Regions from separate parts of the Lapillicoccus sp. genome, predicted to be linked through region 1. Evidence: predicted binding sites of a transcription regulator. Region 1 holds the regulator's gene; each other region holds the start of a gene.

Evidence for each region. The regulator HrcA, encoded in region 1, represses chaperone genes, less so after heat shock. The targets are predictions, from matches to a motif close to TTNGCACTCGNNNNNNNCGAGTGCNAA.
Region 2: a site for HrcA is predicted at 2,420-2,446, ahead of groES (co-chaperone GroES). Genes of this name have one in related genera too.
Region 3: a site for HrcA is predicted at 1,903-1,929, ahead of groL (chaperonin GroEL). Genes of this name have one in related genera too.

The regions. Positions count from the first base shown of each region.
Region 1 covers NZ_JBKJPP010000206.1:44,657-50,567, reverse strand. The annotation lists gene ACLL9L_RS17265 (Gmad2 immunoglobulin-like domain-containing protein) at 1-762, shown strand, start outside; gene ACLL9L_RS17260 (iron chaperone) at 776-1,138, opposite strand; gene ACLL9L_RS17255 (16S rRNA (uracil(1498)-N(3))-methyltransferase) at 1,182-1,913, opposite strand; gene dnaJ (molecular chaperone DnaJ) at 1,977-3,104, opposite strand; gene hrcA (heat-inducible transcriptional repressor HrcA) at 3,131-4,162, opposite strand; gene ACLL9L_RS17240 (DUF3097 domain-containing protein) at 4,338-5,231, shown strand; gene hemW (radical SAM family heme chaperone HemW) at 5,214-5,911, opposite strand, start outside.
Region 2 covers NZ_JBKJPP010000024.1:22,117-28,027, reverse strand. The annotation lists gene ACLL9L_RS02390 (WhiB family transcriptional regulator) at 1-44, shown strand, start outside; gene groL (chaperonin GroEL) at 209-1,828, opposite strand; gene groES (co-chaperone GroES) at 1,985-2,278, opposite strand; gene ACLL9L_RS02375 (THUMP-like domain-containing protein) at 2,493-3,719, shown strand; gene ACLL9L_RS02370 (ribokinase) at 3,792-4,616, opposite strand; gene ACLL9L_RS02365 (nucleoside hydrolase) at 4,707-5,738, opposite strand; gene tsaD (tRNA (adenosine(37)-N6)-threonylcarbamoyltransferase complex transferase subunit TsaD) at 5,908-5,911, opposite strand, start outside.
Region 3 covers NZ_JBKJPP010000219.1:86,779-92,689, forward strand. The annotation lists gene ACLL9L_RS19295 (class I SAM-dependent methyltransferase) at 110-916, shown strand; gene ACLL9L_RS19300 (hypothetical protein) at 955-1,395, shown strand; gene ACLL9L_RS19305 (HIT family protein) at 1,392-1,817, shown strand; gene groL (chaperonin GroEL) at 2,084-3,718, shown strand; gene ACLL9L_RS19315 (ABC transporter ATP-binding protein) at 3,916-4,971, shown strand; gene ACLL9L_RS19320 (ABC transporter substrate-binding protein) at 4,968-5,911, shown strand, end outside.

The sequences.
Region 1 (5,911 bases):
AGTCCGACGTCCGCACCGCCGGCCACGAAGGACATGGCCGTCCCGGTCTACTTCGTCTCGCCCTACGGCGCCGGCAAGGTCGGTCTGGTGCGCGAATACCTGCGGACCGCGCTCCCCGTCGGGGCCGACGGCGTCGCCCAGGGCGCAGCAGCGGTGAACCTCTCCCTCGCCGCGCAGGCCTATGTCGCCACCGACGGCTACCTCCAGCCGTGGCCATCGGGCACGACCGCCAAGGTCACCGCCGGGACGAAGGAGATCCAGGTCGTGCTGAGCTCCGCCGGGGTGAAGGGCCTCACCGCCGAGCAGCAGCGGGTCAGCGTGCAGCAGGTGGTCTGGTCGGCGACGGCCGGGCTGCAGCAGAACCTCCCGGTCAGGATCTCGGTCGCGGGCGGCGCGCCCCTCTTCGAGACCGTGGCGGCCGGTGTCTACCAGCGGCCCGCGGCCGACACGGCATACACCGACCTCGCTCCGGTCTGGATCGACAGCCCCTCTCGGGGTCAGGTCCTGCCCGCGTCGGCCCCGGTCGTCGTCAAGGGACTGGCGTGCACGTTCGAGGCCGGGGTCCAGTGGGAGCTGACGCAGGGCACGACAGTGGTCACGAAGGGCAGCACGACCGCCTCGAGCGGCTGCCCGGCCCAGGGCAGCTGGTCGGTCGACCTGGGCTCCCTGCCGACCGGTGACTACCTCTTCCGGGCCTTCGCCTCCAGCCCCAAGGACGGCACCCTCGCAGCCCAGAAGGTCGTCGCCTTCTCCGTCAGGTGATCCCGCCAGCGGATCAGCCGCCGGCAAGGGTCCGTTGCTCGCCGAGCAGCGCCGCCAGTCGGCCGATGAGGTCGTAGGGGACCGGCCCGCTCAGCGGGAACCTCCCGGTGTGCTTCGCGGTCCGGTATGCCGCGACCTCCTTCGCGAGGGCGCCCTCGACGTGCGGCAGGGGGTAGAGGCTGAGGTGGCCCTTCCATGCGGCGAAGTTGACCACGGCACTGCCGTCGAGCGTGATGGCCGGCATGGCATGGCTGATCGCTTCGCGGTCCCCGGGCACCGCCGTCAGGATCGCCTGCCGCACGGTCTCGAGGACGACCTGGACCTCCTGCGGGAACGAGGCGATGTAGGTGTCGATGGTCGCGACCGGGACTGCCACGTCAACCAGCCTCCCAGCATCAGCCGCCATCGGGCAACGGCCGTCAGCGCCACCGGGAGGCAGCATTGAGGACCGCGAGCGCGGCGGGCCCGGCGCTGGAGGACCGCAGCACCTCGGTGCCCAGTCTGACCACGACCGCGCCGACGTCACCCAGTGCGGTCAGCTCCTCCGGGGTGATGCCGCCCTCGGGGCCGACGACCAGGACGACGTCTCCCGCGTCCGGGAGGCAGAGCCCGGCCAACGGGATGACAGCCTCCTCGTGCAGCACCAGGGCGAGCGCCGCCGACCCGACCCGCTCGCGCAGCGCGGCCTGGCGGACCAACGGCGCGACGAGCGGGACCCGGCTGCGGCGGGACTGCTTTGCGGCCGAGGTGACGAGCGCCTCCCACCGCAGGCGACCCTTCTCCTCCTTGTCCCCGCGCCACTGGACGATGCACCGCGAGGACTGCCAGGGCACGACCTCGTCGACGCCGAGCTCGGTCGCGGCCTCGACGGCCTGCTCGTCCCGCTCGCCCTTGGCCAGCGCCTGGACGAGGACGAACCGTGGGCTCGGGTCCGGGGCCGTCTCGAGCTCGAGGAGCCGGGCGGTCAGCTGGCCCGGGCCGACGGTGACGACCTCGGACAGCGCCCGCCGGCCGGCTCCGTCGCTGATGAGGACCCGTTCGCCGACGCGGATCCGCACGACCTGGGCCGCATGGCGGGCCTCGGGGCCGGTCAGCGCCACGAGGTCGCCCACGCCGGCCGCTCCCCACTGGGCGGGAGCGAGCAGGAACATCCGGTCCGTCAAATCGTCACCACCATCGGCGGTGGGGTGAGGCCGGCAGGCACATCATCGGGACTACTTCGCCTTGAAGGCGTCCCGGAGCTTGCCCAGCAGGCCCTTCTCGAGCGGCTCGAGGCGACCCTCCGGACGCTCCTCGCCGCGCAGGACCGCGAGCTGCTGGAGCAGGTCCTCCTGCTCCGGCGTCAGCCTGGTCGGGGTCTGGACGTTGGCGTGCACGATCAGGTCACCGCGTCCACTGCCGCGCAGGTGGGTCACCCCGAGCCCGCGCATCGTCGAGGTGTCGCCGGCCTGGGTGCCCGGGGCGATGACGAGATCGGACTTGCCGTCGAAGGTGCTCAGCTTGAACGACGTCCCGAGCGCAGCGGCGCTCATCGGCAGCTCGACGGTGCAGTGCAGGTCGTCTCCGCGGCGGGTGTAGGTCTCGTGCGGGCGGACGGCGACCTCGACGTAGAGGTCGCCGCCGGGACCGCCACCCGGGCCGACCTCGCCCTCGCCGGCCAGCTGGATCCGGGTGCCCGAGTCGACACCGGCAGGGACGCGGAGCTTCAGCGTGCGGCGGGTGCGGACCCGGCCCTGGCCGGAGCACTCGAAGCAGGGGTTGCTGATCACGGTGCCGAAGCCCTGGCAGGCCTGGCACGGGCGGCTCGTCATCACCTGTCCGAGGAAGGACCGCTGGACGGTCTGCACCTCGCCCCGGCCCTGGCAGACGGCGCAGGTGCTCGTGCCGGTGCCCGGTTGCGCGCCCTCGCCGTGGCAGGTGCCGCAGGTGACGGCGGTGTCGATGGTGAGCTCCTCCTCGGCGCCGAACACCGCGTCACCGAGGTCGATGTCGAGCCGCACGAGAGCGTCCTGGCCGCGCAGCTGGCGTGAGCGCGGGCCGCGGGTCGTCGCCTGCCCCCCGAAGAAGGCGTCCATGACGTCGCTGAAGGAAAAGCCCTGACCGAAGCCCGCACCCCCGGAACCGGCCGCGGCATACGGATCGGCGCCCATGTCGTAGGAGTGCTTCTTGTCGGCGTCGGAGAGCACGTCGTAGGCCTGGGAGATCTTCTTGAACTCCTCCTCGGCGCCCTCGACGGGGTTGACGTCAGGATGGAGCCTGCGCGCCATCCGTCGGTAGGCCCGCTTGATCTCCTCAGCGGTCGCCTCACGGGAGATGCCGAGGTCCTTGTAATAGTCGTTCAACGAGTTTCCTTGTCCTACTGGCGGTTTCAGGGTCCGAGAATGTGCGAGACGTATCGGGCGACGGCGCGCACCGACGCCATCGTCGTCGGATAGTCCATCCGGGTCGGGCCGAGCACACCGAGGCCGGCGACGACCTCGCTGCCCGCGGCGTAGCCGGTCGAGACGACCGAGGTGGACGTCAGGCCCTGGTGGGCGTTCTCGTGGCCGATCCGCACGGCGATGGCGTCGTGGTCCTGGCCGAGCGTGCCGAGCAGCTTGAGCAGCACGACGTGCTCCTCGAGCGCCTCGAGCACGGGCCCGATGGTCTGGGGGAAGTCGGGGCCGAACCGGGCGAGGTTGGCGGTGCCGGCGAGCACGACGCGCTCCTCGCGCTCCTCGACCAGGGCGTCGTCGAGGGTCTGGACGACGGCGCGCACGACGTCGCGGTCCCGCGGCTCGAAGCGCTCGGGCAGGGAGTGCAGTCGGCTGGCGGCCTCGCTGAAGGGACGCGACGAGGTCTCGGCGTTGAGCTCGGTGCGGAGCTTGGCGATCAGGGCGTCGCCATCGGCGGTGGTGAGGTCGTGGCGCGAGTCGACGATGCGCTGCTCCACGCGGCCGGTGTTGACGATGAGCACGATCATGAGGCGCTGCGACCCCATGGGCACGAGCTCGATGTGCCGGACCGTCGAGTGGGTCAGCGAGGGGTACTGCATCACCGCGACCTGCCGCGTGAGGGAGCTGAGCAGGCGCACCGTGCGCTCGACGACGTCGTCGAGGTCGACGGCGCCGGCGAGGAAGCGGCTGATGGCGGCCCGCTCCGCACCACTCATCGGCTTGACCGAGCTGAGCCGGTCGACGAACATCCGGTAGCCCGCATCCGTGGGGATCCGGCCCGCGGACGTGTGCGGGGCGGCGATGAGGCCCTCGTCCTCCAGGACGGCCATGTCGGTGCGGACCGTCGCCGCGGACACCCCGAGGTGGTGGCGCTCGACGAGGGCCCTGGACCCGACCGGCTCGGAGGTGTGGACGTAGTCCTGGACGATCGCCCGAAGGACTGCGAGCCGTCGCTCCTCGCTCATCGCCGCGCCTCCTCTGCTCGTCCGCTCGTCCTTGGCACTCGTATGCCGTGAGTGCCAAGTCTACGACGTCGGTCCGACCCCCACACGCGCCCTGGGTGCGGGGTCGGTCCGCCCCCCGGTCCGCCCCCGGCGCGTCGAGCGACGCGTCCGTCGCGGGCAACCGTACGCTCGCCGGGTGGCAGATGGGGATCGATACGGCGGCGACGTGCTCGCCGGTGACTGGCGCGCCCCGAGGGGCGGGCGCGCGAGCGAGGTGGCGGCCGAGCCCGACCTCGTCGTCGAGGACGTCGAGACCGGGTGGTGCGGAGCCGTCGTGCGGGTGGAGAAGGCCGGCGGCATGCACGTCGTCCACCTCGAGGACCGTCGCGGCCGCACCAAGGGCTTCCCGCTCGGCCCGGGATTCCTTCTCGATGGTCTCCCGGTCGTCCTCACGCCCCCGGTCCTGGCCTCCCGAGCCGCCCTCGACGCAGCGCGTCAGCAGACCTCTCGCACGGCGAGCGGCTCGACCGCCGTGACCTGCGCCCCGGCCCGCGTCGCGGTCGGCTCCCGGATCTTCGTCGAGGGCCGTCACGACGCCGAGCTGGTCGAGAAGGTGTGGGGCGCCGACCTGAGGCTCGAGGGCGTCGTCGTCGAGATGCTCGACGGCGTCGACGACCTCGCCGGCGCCATCGAGGCCTTCCGCCCGGCGCCGGGCCGGCGGATGGGTGTGCTGGTCGACCACCTCCTGACCGGCACCAAGGAGGCCCGCATCGTGGACGCCGTCCGGGCGCTGCCGGGCCTGCGGGGCGAGGTCCTCGTCCTCGGCCACCCCTATGTGGACGTCTGGCAGTCGGTCCGCCCGGCGCGCCTGGGCTGGACGCGGTGGCCGGTCATCCCCCCGGGCAAGTCGTGGAAGCACGGCATCTGCGCCGAGCTCGGCTGGCCCCACGACACCCAGGCCGACATCGCGCGGGCCTGGAAGCAGATCCTCGGGACGGTCCGCAGCTACGCCGACCTCGAGCCGGCCCTCCTCGCCAGCGTCGAGGAGCTGATCGACTTCGTCACCGCCGCCTCAACCGACGCCCAGTAGCCTCCGCACGACGGTGTCGGCCAGCAGCCGACCGCGTCGGGTGAGCCGGATCCGGCTCTCCCGCAGCGCCGCCGACCCGTCGATGAGCCCGTCGGCGATGAGCCCGGCCACTGCAGCCCGACCGGCGACACGCAACCCGCCCATCGGCAGCCCGTCGACGAGGCGCACCCCGAGCAGGACCCACTCGTCGTGCCGCTGCTCGTCGTCGAGGACCTCACGGGCCGCTGCGGGCGAGGCGCCCGCCGCCAGCCGCGCGGCATACGCCGTCGGGTGCTTGACGTTCCACCACCGCACCCCGCCGAGGTGGCTGTGCGCCCCGGGCCCGACGCCCCACCAGCTGCCACCGGACCAGTACCCCTCGTTGTGACGACACCGGAACCGCTCCCCCCGGGCCCAGTTGCTCACCTCGTACCAGCCGAAACCCGCAGCGGTGAGCGCCTCGTCGGCCAGCTCGTACTTCGCCGCCTCGTCGTCGTCCTCCGGCGCCGGGACGTCCCCGCGGCGCACCTGCGCGGCGAGCCTGGTCCCGGCCTCGACGACGAGCGCGTAGGCCGAGACGTGGTCCGGCTCGAGCGCCACGGCATCCTCGAGACTGCGCCGCCAGTCGTCGAGGCTCTCCCCCGGCGTGCCGTAGATGAGGTCGAGACTGACCTGCAGACCAGCCGCGCGGGCCCCGCGGA
Region 2 (5,911 bases), on a different contig from region 1:
AAGCGGTCGCCGCCGGCAGCCAGGCGGCCTCCGCCGCCTCCTGAGCCGGCGCCGCCTGCTGAGCCGGCCCCCCGCTCGCGCAGGTGGTCGCCCAATCGCGCCGTCCTGCACACGAGGGCCGCATCCCCGCCTCTCGGCGGTGATGCGGCCCTCGTGCATGCTCCCACGGCGGAGGGCATGTCACCCTCCGCCGGTCAGGAGATCACGGTCAGTGACCGTGTCCGTGTCCGTGTCCGCCACCGGCGGGCTCGGGCTCGGGCTCCTTCTTCTCCACGATGAGGGTGTCCGTCGTGAGGATCATGGACGCGATCGAGGCGGCGTTGCGCAGCGCCGACCGGGTGACCTTGACCGGGTCGATGACGCCGACCTTCATCAGGTCGCCGTACTCGCCCGTCGCCGCGTTGAAGCCGTTGCCGACCTCGAGCTCGGCCACCTTGGAGGTCACCACGTAGCCCTGGACGCCCGCGTTCTCGGCGATCCAGCGCAGCGGCTCCACAGCGGCCTTGCGCACGATCGAGGCACCCGTGGCCTCATCGCCCTCGAGGTTCAGCTCGTCGATGGCCGACACGGCGTGGATGAGGGCCGAGCCGCCACCGGCGACGATGCCCTCCTCGATCGCCGCGCGGGTCGCCGAGATGGCGTCCTCGATGCGGTGCTTCTTCTCCTTGAGCTCGACCTCGGTGTGCGCGCCGACCTTGATGACGCAGACACCCCCGGCGAGCTTCGCGAGGCGCTCCATGAGCTTCTCGCGGTCCCAGTCGGAGTCGGTGCGCTCGATCTCGGCCTTGATCTGGTTCACGCGGCCGTCGACCTCGGACTTCTCGCCGAGACCCTCGATGATCGTGGTGTTGTCCTTGGTCACGACGATCCGGCGCGCCTGACCGAGCACGTCGAGGCCGACCTGGTCGAGCTTGAGGCCGACCTCGGGCGAGACGACCTGACCACCGGTCAGGATGGCGATGTCCTGCAGCATCGACTTGCGGCGGTCACCGAAGCCGGGAGCCTTGACCCCGACGACGTTGAACGTGCCGCGGATCTTGTTGACGACGAGCGTCGACAGGGCCTCACCGTCGACGTCCTCGGCCACGATGAGGAGCGGCTTGCCGGCCTGGACGACCTTCTCCAGGATGGGCAGCAGGTCGGAGATGGCGGAGATCTTGCCCTGGTTGATGAGGATGTAGGCGTCCTCGAGGACGGCCTCCATGCGCTCGGGGTCGGAGACGAAGTACGCCGAGATGTAGCCCTTGTCGAACTGCATGCCCTCGGTGAACTCGAGCTCGGTGACCGTCGTCGAGGACTCCTCGACGGAGATGACCCCGTCCTTGCCGACCTTGTCGAACGCCTCGGCGATGAGCGTGCCGATCGTCTCGTCCTGGGCACTCAACGAGGCAACCGCGGCGACCTCCTTGGTCCCGTCGACCTCACGGGCGTGCTCGAGCAGGCGGTCGTTGACGGCCTGGACGGCCTTGTCGATCCCGCGCTTGAGGGCGGAGGGGGCGGCGCCGGCCGCGACGTTGCGCAGGCCTTCCTTGACCATCGCCTGGGCGAGGACGGTCGCGGTGGTCGTGCCGTCACCGGCGACGTCGTTGGTCTTGGTCGCGACCTCCTTGGCGAGCTGCGCGCCGAGGTTCTCGTAGGGGTCCTCGAGCTCGATCTCGCGGGCGATGGTCACGCCGTCGTTGGTGATCGTCGGGGCGCCCCACTTCTTGTCGATGACGACGTTGCGACCCTTCGGGCCGAGCGTCACCTTGACTGCGTTGGCGAGCGCGTCCACGCCACGCTCCAGCGACTTGCGTGCGGAGTCGTTGAACTCCAGCGTCTTGGCCATGAACTTCCTTTGCGTATGCCGGGTGCTCACCTCGGGGAGGCGCCCGCCGGCTGGTGGTTTCGTTCCTGTGCCGGGCTCGCCCGGGCGGGAGGTGACCCTCACGCCCGGGCGGGCTCACGGCATACCTGCTGTGAAGCGGTGTTGCCTGGGGCTCGTTCAGCCGACGATCGCGAGGACGTCGCGGGCGCTGAGGATGAGGTACTCCTCACCGCCGTGCTTGATCTCGGTGCCGCCGTACTTGCTGTAGATGACCTTGTCGCCGACGTTGATGTCGAGCGGGACGCGGTTGCCCTTGTCGTCGATGCGACCGGGACCAACAGCCAGGACCTCGCCCTCCTGGGGCTTCTCCTTGGCGGTGTCCGGGATGACGAGACCGGACGCCGTGGTCTGCTCGGCCTCGAGGGACTTGACCACAATGCGGTCTTCGAGCGGCTTGATGGAAACCGACACGATGCTGACCTCCCCTTCGGGAATGTCGATACGGATGGGATGTCTTCGTGCCCGGCCGGTCGCCGTCGCGGGGGTCGATCACACCGGGCGGCTGGCACTTCCAGGTGGAGAGTGCCAACGATGCCAAATCTAGGTTCGCGGCTAGCACTCGGTCAAGTCGAGTGCCAGAATGCGGTCGTCCCACGCTCGCCGGGGGCCTGCGAGGATGGACGACATGGACCTCGCCTCGATCGCCCTGCTCGTCGGCGGCGAGGGGTGGGGGCTGCTGCAGTCGCTGCCGCCCTACGACGCCGCGGGTGAGCTCGCCCTCCAGACCCGGCTGCGCTCGGCGGGGTTCAGCGCCGAGGTCGTCTCCGCCGCACTGACCCAGTCCCGGCTGCGGGCCCGCGGTCGGGACAAGCTCGGCGCCTTCGCCGACGGGATGCTCTTCACCCCGGACGGGCTCGAGCAGGCCACCCGGCTCGAGGTGGCCGCCCGGCACGCCTCGCGCTACCTGCGCGCTGAGGTCCGCGCCGTCCACGACCTCGGCTGCGGGATCGGCGCCGACGCGATGGCCCTGGCCGGCCTCGACCTCGCGGTCCGCGCCGTCGACTCGGACGAGGTCACGGCCGTCGTGGCCGGCGTCAACCTGCGGCACTGGCCGGACGCCGACGTGGCCCACGCCCGCGCCGAGGACGTCTCCCTGCCCACCGGGGAGGCCACCCGGCACACGGGCCTCTGGCTCGACCCCGCCCGTCGGGCTCGGGGCGCGGCCGACATCACCGGGAGGACCCGGCGGGTCTTCTCCCTCGACGCAATCTCGCCCACCTGGCACCAGGTGCAGGACTTCGCCCGGGCCGTCCCCGCGACGGGCGCCAAGCTCAGCCCGACCTTCCCGCACCAGGCCGTCCCCGCCGGCACCGAGGCCGCGTGGACGTCGTGGAACGGCGAGGTGGTCGAGTGCGCGGTGTGGTGGGGCCCGCTCGTCCAGACCGTTGGTCGGACCGCGTCCGTATGCCGTGCCGGCAGCGTCGCGGTCACCCTCACCGAGGCGGACGCGGAGGACTCCCCGGAACCGCTTGGATCGCTCGCGGAGATGGGTTCGTATGTCTACGAGCCCGATCGAGCCGTGATCCGGGCCGGGCTGACGGGGGCGCTCGCCAACGCGGTTGACGGGGCCGAGCTCGACCATGGTGTCGGCTACGTCTCGAGCAACCGCGCCCTCGACATCTCCTGGTCCCACCGCTACTCGGTCGTCGAGGCGATGCCCTGGAACGTCAAGGCGCTGCGTGCGTGGCTGCGCGACCACGACATCGGGCGGCTGACCATCAAGAAGCGAGGCGTCCCGCTCGACCCCGACACGGTCCGCAGACAGCTGCGAGTCAAGGGTGCGGGGGAGGCAACCGTGATCCTGACCCGGGTGCGCTCGCAGCCCCACGTGCTCGTGGTCCGCGCAGGCTGACCCGCCGCCGTCCTCAGTGATGTCCCAGCCCCCGGTGCGCTCCGGCGCGCCTGCCAGGGGTGCGACCGCGCCTCAGAGTGCCGGATCGGGCTGGGCGCCGACGCGTCGAACGGCACGCGCGCCGGCTCCGGCGGCCAGGTGCAGGGCACCGGACCGGTCGGCCCCCGCGGCGAGGGCTGCTGCCAACGCGCCGCAGAACGCGTCCCCGGCGCCCGTCGTGTCGAGGACGTCCCCTGCGGCGACGGCCACCCCGTCGACCCGCTCGCCGTCCCACATCGCCCCCGCCGCCCCGAACGTCACGAGGAGCGACGTCGCCACCAGCTCGCCGTCGGCGAGGAGGGCCGCCTCGGACTCGTTGACGACCACCGGGTCGGCGAGCGCGAGGACGTCCGGCGGCAGCCCGGCATACGGCGAGCAGTTGATGACGACCCGCGCCCCGCGCGCGCAGGCCCGCCGGACCGCGATCGCTGCAGTGGTCAACGGAATCTCGAGTTGGACGAGGACGACGTCGCCCGCGGCCAGCTCGTCGAGGGCCGAGAGGGCGCTCTCCCCCAGCTGGGCATTGGCGCCGGGGACGACGATGATGACGTTCTCCCCCGCCTCGTCGACGGTGATCATCGCGTGCCCGCTGGGACCGGCGACGATCTCGAGCCGGGTGTCGATCCCCAGCCCCCGCAGGCGCGCTGCATAGCTGCGACCCGCATCGTCGTCCCCGACAGCGCCGACCATGACCACCTCGGCACCGGCCTCGCGGGCCGCGACGGCCTGGTTGGCTCCCTTGCCGCCGGCGAGCCGCTCGAGGCCTTGACCGAGGAGGGTCTCGCCGGGCTGGGGAAACCGCTCGACGTGGGTGACCAGGTCGATGTTCAGTGATCCGACGACGACGACTCGACCCATCCGGGCATCCTCTCACTCCGCCGGATCCGCCTGCCGTGTCCACCGTGTCCGCCACGCCAGCCGTGCCAGCCGCGCTCGCTGGTCGCCGGCTCAGGAGCCGAGGCGTCCGGCGACGGTGTCGAGCCAGAGGCGGGAGAACCTGGCAGCGTCGACGTCGAGCGCCACGTCGATGACGCCGGGGGCCGGCCCGTGCGGGTCGTGGGCCCGGTCGCCGGACCATTCGCGGCGGTCGACGATCGTCCGGCCCCGTGACCAGCTGCCGGCCAGCTCGACGCGGACCGGTCGCCGCTCACAGGTCAGGGCGTCCCTGTCGATGACGGCGCACACCGCCCCGGCGTCGCCGATCGTCGCTGCTGGCCGGTCGAAGCGCTGGCACTGGAACGCGATGAGCCGACCCCCGAGCTCGGCGCTCCCCCGGCCGCCGGCAGCGACGAGCTCGGCCGCCTCGGCACGGGAGACGGTCGGGGCGTAGAAGACGTCGAGGCCATACATCGTCACCGGGATCGCGAGCTCGGCGGCCGCGTCGAGGGTCATCGCCGCGGCCTCCGGGTCATGGAAGATGTTGAACTCGGCCGAGGCCGTCGCGTTGCCGACCGCGACGGCGCCACCCATGAACAGGATCTCTCGAATCCCGTTGGCCACCAACGGATAGGTCCGCAGGAGCAGGGCGATGTTGGTCAGCGGCGCGAGGGGCACCAGGGTCACCGACTCGCCCGCAGCAGCGGCGGACAGCAGGACGTCGCGAAGCAGCTCGACCGCGTGCCGCGGATCCGGGACCCGCGAGGAGCGCGGCCAGTCGAGGTCGCCCATCCCGTCCTCGCCGTGGACGTGGCGGGCGTGGGCCGCCGGCTCGAGGAGTGGCCGGTCCGCGCCCCTGGCGACGGGGACCTCGGCTCGCCCGGCGGCGTCCAGCACGGTCAGGGTGTTGGCCACGACGTCGTCGACGGGCGCGTTGCCACCGACGCAGGTCACCGCCCGCAGGTCGAGGGCCGGGTGCGCAGCGGCGAGCAGGATCGCGCACGCGTCGTCGACCCCCGTGTCCACGTCGAGCACCACCGGCCTGCGGGATGACGACGACCCGGTCGAGGCCCGGGCGCCGGGCAGGGAATCGTCGACGGGCATGCTCACGACGCTACCGCCAGATGACCGGCGGTCCGGGTGACAGGGCGTCAGGAGGCCGACCGCGCCGGCCTCGACGGTGGTTCTCGGGCCGGGCCACGCAACAAGCCCACCATCCACGAGCCGGTGCGGCCTCCAGAGCCGTTGTGGCCCCCCCGGCGCCCGTCCCGGGTCAG
Region 3 (5,911 bases), on a different contig from region 1:
CGGCCAGCGGACGATGCTCTGTCATGGTCATCAGCAGGACCCACGCAGGCCAGCGTTGACCCAACGGGATCGCCACATCCGGGATTCGCCTCTCAGGGAACGGACCACCATGACGCCGGACGACACCTACTCGCACGGCCACCACGAGTCCGTCCTGCGCTCCCACCAGTGGCGCACGGCGGAGAACTCGGCCGCCTACCTGCTGGCGCACCTCACCCCGGGGACGGACCTGCTCGACATCGGCTGCGGGCCCGGAACGATCACGCTCGACCTCGCCGAGCATGTCGCCCCGGCTCGGGTCGTCGGCGTCGACAACGCACCCGAGGCGCTGGACGCGGCCCGCAGCAACGCTGCCCGGCGCGGCGACACCACGACCGCCTTCGCGGCCGGCGACGTCTACGCCCTTGGCCTCCCCGACGAGAGCTTCGACGTCGTCCACGCCCACCAGGTGCTCCAGCACCTCACCGACCCCGTCGCCGCCCTGCGCGAGATGCGCCGCGTCTGCCGCCCCGGTGGCCTCGTCGCGGCCCGCGACGCCGACTACGCGGCCATGACCTGGCACCCCGCCAGCCCGGACCTCGACGCGTGGCTCGCGCTCTACGAGGCCGTGGCCCGCAGCAACGGCGCCGAGCCGGACGCCGCCCGCCGGCTGCTCGGGTGGGCCCACGCCGCGGGGTTCGACGACGTCGGCACGTCCGCCGACGTCTGGTGCTACGCGAGCGCGGAGGAGCGTGCCTGGTGGGGCGGGCTGTGGGCGGACCGGGTGACGAGGTCGGCCCTGGCCGGGCAGGCCGTCGACCGGGGCCTGGCGACCCCTGAGCGGCTCGAGGAGATGGCGCGGGCCTGGCGGGCGTGGGCCGCGCACCCGGACGGCTGGTTCGCGGTGCTCAACGGCGAGATCCTCTGCCGGGCCTGACCCACCCGACCTGACGCCGGCGTGCGAGGCTGGTCGCCATGAGCGCGAAGTGGAGCACCCCGGTAGAGCTCGATGCGGCCCGCGAGACGATCGCCGCCTCCATCGACGGATGGCAGGAACCCGCGGCGTATGCCGTGGGCCTCACCTCCGCGACCTCGTCCGCGGAGACCGAGTTCCCCCGGATCAACGTCGGGGAGAGCTACCTCCCGGCGCTGGTCATGGCCAAGACGATCGGCTACGCCAATGGGACCGTGACGCACCCGCTGACCTCCCACGAGCTGCGGCACGCGATCAACGGCCTCGAGCCGGCCGAGGCGTGCACGGCATACGAGCACCCCAACCTCGCCGCCTGGCGAGGCATCCTCGCCGAGCTGGAGTCCAACCCCGCGCGCACGGCCGTCGTCGTCTTCATCGGCGACCTCGCCGACCCGGTGTCCTCCGAGGCCGACGGGTCGTTGCGCTCCCAGCTGCCCGGGTGAGCTGCCTGTTCTGCGCGATCGTCGCGGGCGCGATGCCGGCGCAGGTCGTCCTCGACGAGCCCGACCTGCTCGGCTTCCTCGACGCCCGACCGGTCTTCAAGGGCCACGTCCTGCTCGTGCCCCGCGAGCACGTCGACACGATTCTCGACCTGCCGGCCCGGCTGCGCGAGCCGCTGCTGGAGGCGACCCAGCGGCTCGCGGCGGCGCTCGTGGACGGGCTCGGCGCCCAGGGCAGCTTCGTGGCGATGAACAACGTCGTCAGCCAGTCGGTGCCACACCTGCACGTCCATGTCGTGCCCCGCACCAAGGGTGACGGGCTGCGGGGGTTCTTCTGGCCGCGCACCACCTACGCCGACGACGTCGAGGCCGCCGAGTATGCCGGGCGGCTGGCGGTCGCCCTCGCTGACCCCTCCGCCCGCTGACCCCCTGCTCACCCTTTGCGTCCGGCAGCTCGGTCGCCCTGGCGACCGACGTGCCGGACGCAAGGGGGCCGCGTGGGCTCCATCGTTTGCACTCTCCACCCGAGAGTGCCAATAATGGCACTGGCACTCTCGACCCGAGAGTGACAACTCGACCACTTGGCGAGGTCCGGGGAACGCGCGCGACGTGAGCGTGTCGGGAACCGGATCGTCCGTCGCGGGCGCCTCGTGGTCTTCCACATACGTTTTGCGTGGGAGGAACCACCCGAATGGCCAAGATCATCGCTTTCGATGAAGAGGCTCGCCGCGGTCTCGAGCGAGGGATGAACATCCTCGCCGACGCCGTCAAGGTGACGCTCGGTCCGAAGGGCCGCAACGTCGTCCTCGAGAAGAAGTGGGGTGCACCCACGATCACCAACGATGGTGTGTCCATCGCCAAGGAGATCGAGCTCGAGGACCCGTACGAGAAGATCGGCGCAGAGCTGGTCAAGGAAGTTGCCAAGAAGACCGACGACGTCGCCGGTGACGGCACGACGACGGCCACGGTCATCGCCCAGGCGATGGTCCGTGAGGGTCTGCGCAACGTCGCCGCCGGCGCCAACCCGATGGCCCTCAAGCGGGGCATCGAGAAGGCTGTCGAGGCCGTCGCCGCAGAGCTGCTGCGCAGCGCGACCGAGATCGAGACCAAGGAGCAGATCGCTGCCACGGCCTCCATCTCCGCCGCCGACGAGCAGATCGGTGAGCTCATTGCCGAGGCCATGGACAAGGTCGGCAAGGAAGGCGTCATCACCGTCGAGGACTCCAACACCATGGGTCTGGAGCTCGAGCTCACCGAGGGCATGCGCTTCGACAAGGGCTACATCTCGCACTACTTCGTGACCGACACCGAGCGCATGGAGACCGTCCTCGACGACGCCTACGTGCTCGTGGCCAACAGCAAGATCAGCAACGTCAAGGACCTGCTGCCCTTGCTGGAGAAGGTCATGCAGTCGGGCAAGCCGCTGCTCATCATCGCCGAGGACATCGACGGTGAGGCGCTCGCCACCCTGGTCGTGAACAAGATCCGTGGCACCTTCAAGTCCGTCGCCGTCAAGGCGCCGGGCTTCGGTGACCGGCGCAAGGCCATGCTCGCCGACATCGCCATCCTCACCGGTGGCCAGGTCATCTCCGAGGAGGTCGGCCTCAAGCTCGACAGCGCGGACCTCGACCTGCTCGGCCGGGCCCGCAAGGTCGTCGTCACCAAGGACGACACGACCATCGTCGAGGACCAGGAGGACCGCAGCGCCATCGAGGGCCGCATCTCCCAGATCAAGGCGGAGATCGAGAAGTCGGACTCCGACTATGACCGCGAGAAGCTCCAGGAGCGCCTCGCCAAGCTCGCCGGCGGCGTCGCCGTCATCAAGGCGGGCGCGGCCACCGAGGTCGAGCTCAAGGAGCGCAAGCACCGCATCGTGGACGCCGTTCGCAACGCGAAGGCGGCCGTCGAAGAGGGCATCGTCGCCGGTGGCGGCGTCGCGCTGGTCCAGGCCGGCATCGAGGCGTTCGCCAAGCTCGAGCTGACCGGCGACCAGGCCACAGGCGCCAACATCGTCCGCGTGGCGATCGAGGCACCGCTCAAGCAGATCGCGATCAACGCCGGTCTCGAGGGCGGCGTCGTGTCGGAGAAGGTGCGCAACCTTCCCGCGGGTCACGGCCTCAACGCCGCGACCGGTGACTACGTCGACATGATCGCCGAAGGCATCATCGACCCGGCCAAGGTGACGCGTTCCGCGCTGCAGAACGCGGCGTCGATCGCCGCGCTGTTCCTCACCACCGAGGCCGTCATCGCCGACAAGCCCGAGAAGGCTGCGGCCATGGGCGGCGGCGACGGAGGCATGGGCGGCATGGGCGGCATGGACTTCTGAGTCCACGCACCTCCTGCCCCACCGCTTCACCAGATCCACAGCAGGGCCCCCGCTCCGGCGGGGGCCCTGCTGCCGTGCGGGGGCCGGTCGTGCGGCAATGATGTGTTGAATCGTGACCTGACGGTCGTGTCCACGCGCATATCCACCCCCTAAGGTGCTGCTGTCAACGCATTCCTCGGTCGTGAGCAGGGGGCTGGATGAGCACAGCGGCGGTCGAGCTGGTGGGTCTGAGCAAGTCGTTCGGCGACGTGAGCGCCGTGGACAGCATCGACCTGCGGATCGAGGACGGCGAGTTCTTCTCGATGCTCGGGCCGAGCGGCTCGGGCAAGACCACCGTGCTGCGGATGATCGCGGGCTTCGAGCGGCCGAGCGGTGGCACGGTAAGACTGGCCGGCGACGACGTCACCACCCGCCCTCCGTTCGCCCGCGACGTCAACACGGTCTTCCAGGACTACGCGCTCTTCCCGCACATGGACGTGCTCACCAACGTCGAGTACGGCCTGCGCGTCCAACGGGTGCCGCGTGCCGAGCGACGCGAGCAGGCGATGGCGGCACTCGACGCCGTGCAGCTCGGCGGACTCGGCGACCGCCGCCCCACGCAGCTCTCCGGCGGCCAGCGCCAGCGCGTCGCCCTCGCCCGGGCGCTCGTCAACCGCCCCAAGGTGCTGCTGCTCGACGAGCCGCTGGGGGCGCTCGACCTCAAGCTGCGCCGGGCGATGCAGCTCGAGCTCAAGGAGCTCCAGCGCGAGGTCGGCATCACCTTCGTGTTCGTGACCCACGACCAGGAGGAGGCGCTGACCATGAGTGACCGCATCGCCGTCTTCCGTGACGGTCGCATCGAGCAGGTCGCCACTCCCGCGGAGCTCTACGAGTTCCCGACGACGCCCTTCGTCGCGGGGTTCGTCGGCACCTCCAACCTGCTCACCGGAGACGCCGCCCGCGCGGTGCTCGGGCGCGCGGGCACCTTCAGCATCCGCCCGGAGAAGATCCACCTCGACCCGGAGGCCGGCCTCTACTCCGGGGCGGGTCACACGACCGCCCGCGGCACCGTGGCCGACGTGGTCTACCTCGGCTCGGTCAACCACTACCTCGTCGAGCTCGACGCCGGACCCACAGTGACGGTGCTGCGCCAGAACCTGCACGGCAGCACCGACCAGTCCATGAGCCGCCGTGGCCAGCCGGTGAACGTCGGCTGGGCCGACGAGCACGTGATCGACCTCTCGGACCCACCCCATGAGAAGGAGACGCCATGAAGCAGACCAGGATGCTCGCCGCGACCGCGGCGGTGCTGACCCTCGCGTTGAGCGGGTGCGGGACCTCGTCGGGAGACGGCGGCGGCACGGCCACCGGCTCGGAGGAGCAGGGCGGGTTCACCGCCCCTGACGTGCCCATCGCCGATGCGCTCGGCGACAACGAGGGGAGCCTGACGGTCCTTGCGTGGCCCGGCTATGCCGAGGACGGGTCGACGGACCCGTCGGTCGACTGGGTGACGCCGTTCGAGAAGGAGACCGGCTGCCAGGTCGACGTCAAGTACTTCGGCACCTCCGACGAGGCCGTCAACCTGATGAAGTCCGGACAGTACGACGTCGTCTCCGCCTCTGGCGACGCGTCCCTGCGGCTGGTGGCCGGCGGTGACGTCGCGCCGGTGAACACCGACCTCATCGCCAACTACGCCGACGTGTGGTCCTTCCTCAAGGACCGGGCCTGGAACTCCGTCAACGGCCAGATGTACGGCGTCCCCCACGGCTACGGCGCCAACCTGCTGATGTACAACACCGACGACGTCACACCCGCCCCCACCAGCTGGAGCGCCGTGTTCGACGACGCGTCGTCGTACTCCGGCAAGGTGACCGCCTACGACTCGCCGATCTACATCGCCGACGCCGCCCTCTACCTCATGAAGACGCAGCCCGACCTGGGCATCGAGGACCCCTATGCCCTCGACGAGGACCAGCTCGCCGCCGCGGTCGACCTGCTCAAGCAGCAGCGCGAGCACGTGGGGGAGTACTGGTCGGACTACCTCAAGGAGATCCAGTCCTTCAAGAGCGGCGACTCGGTGGTCGGCACGACGTGGCAGGTGATCGTCAACCTCGCCCAGGACGAGAAGGCGTCGGTCGAGGCGATCCTCCCGGAGGAGGGCGCGACCGGCTGGTCGGACACCTGGATGGTGTCGTCGAAGACCGAGCACCCCAA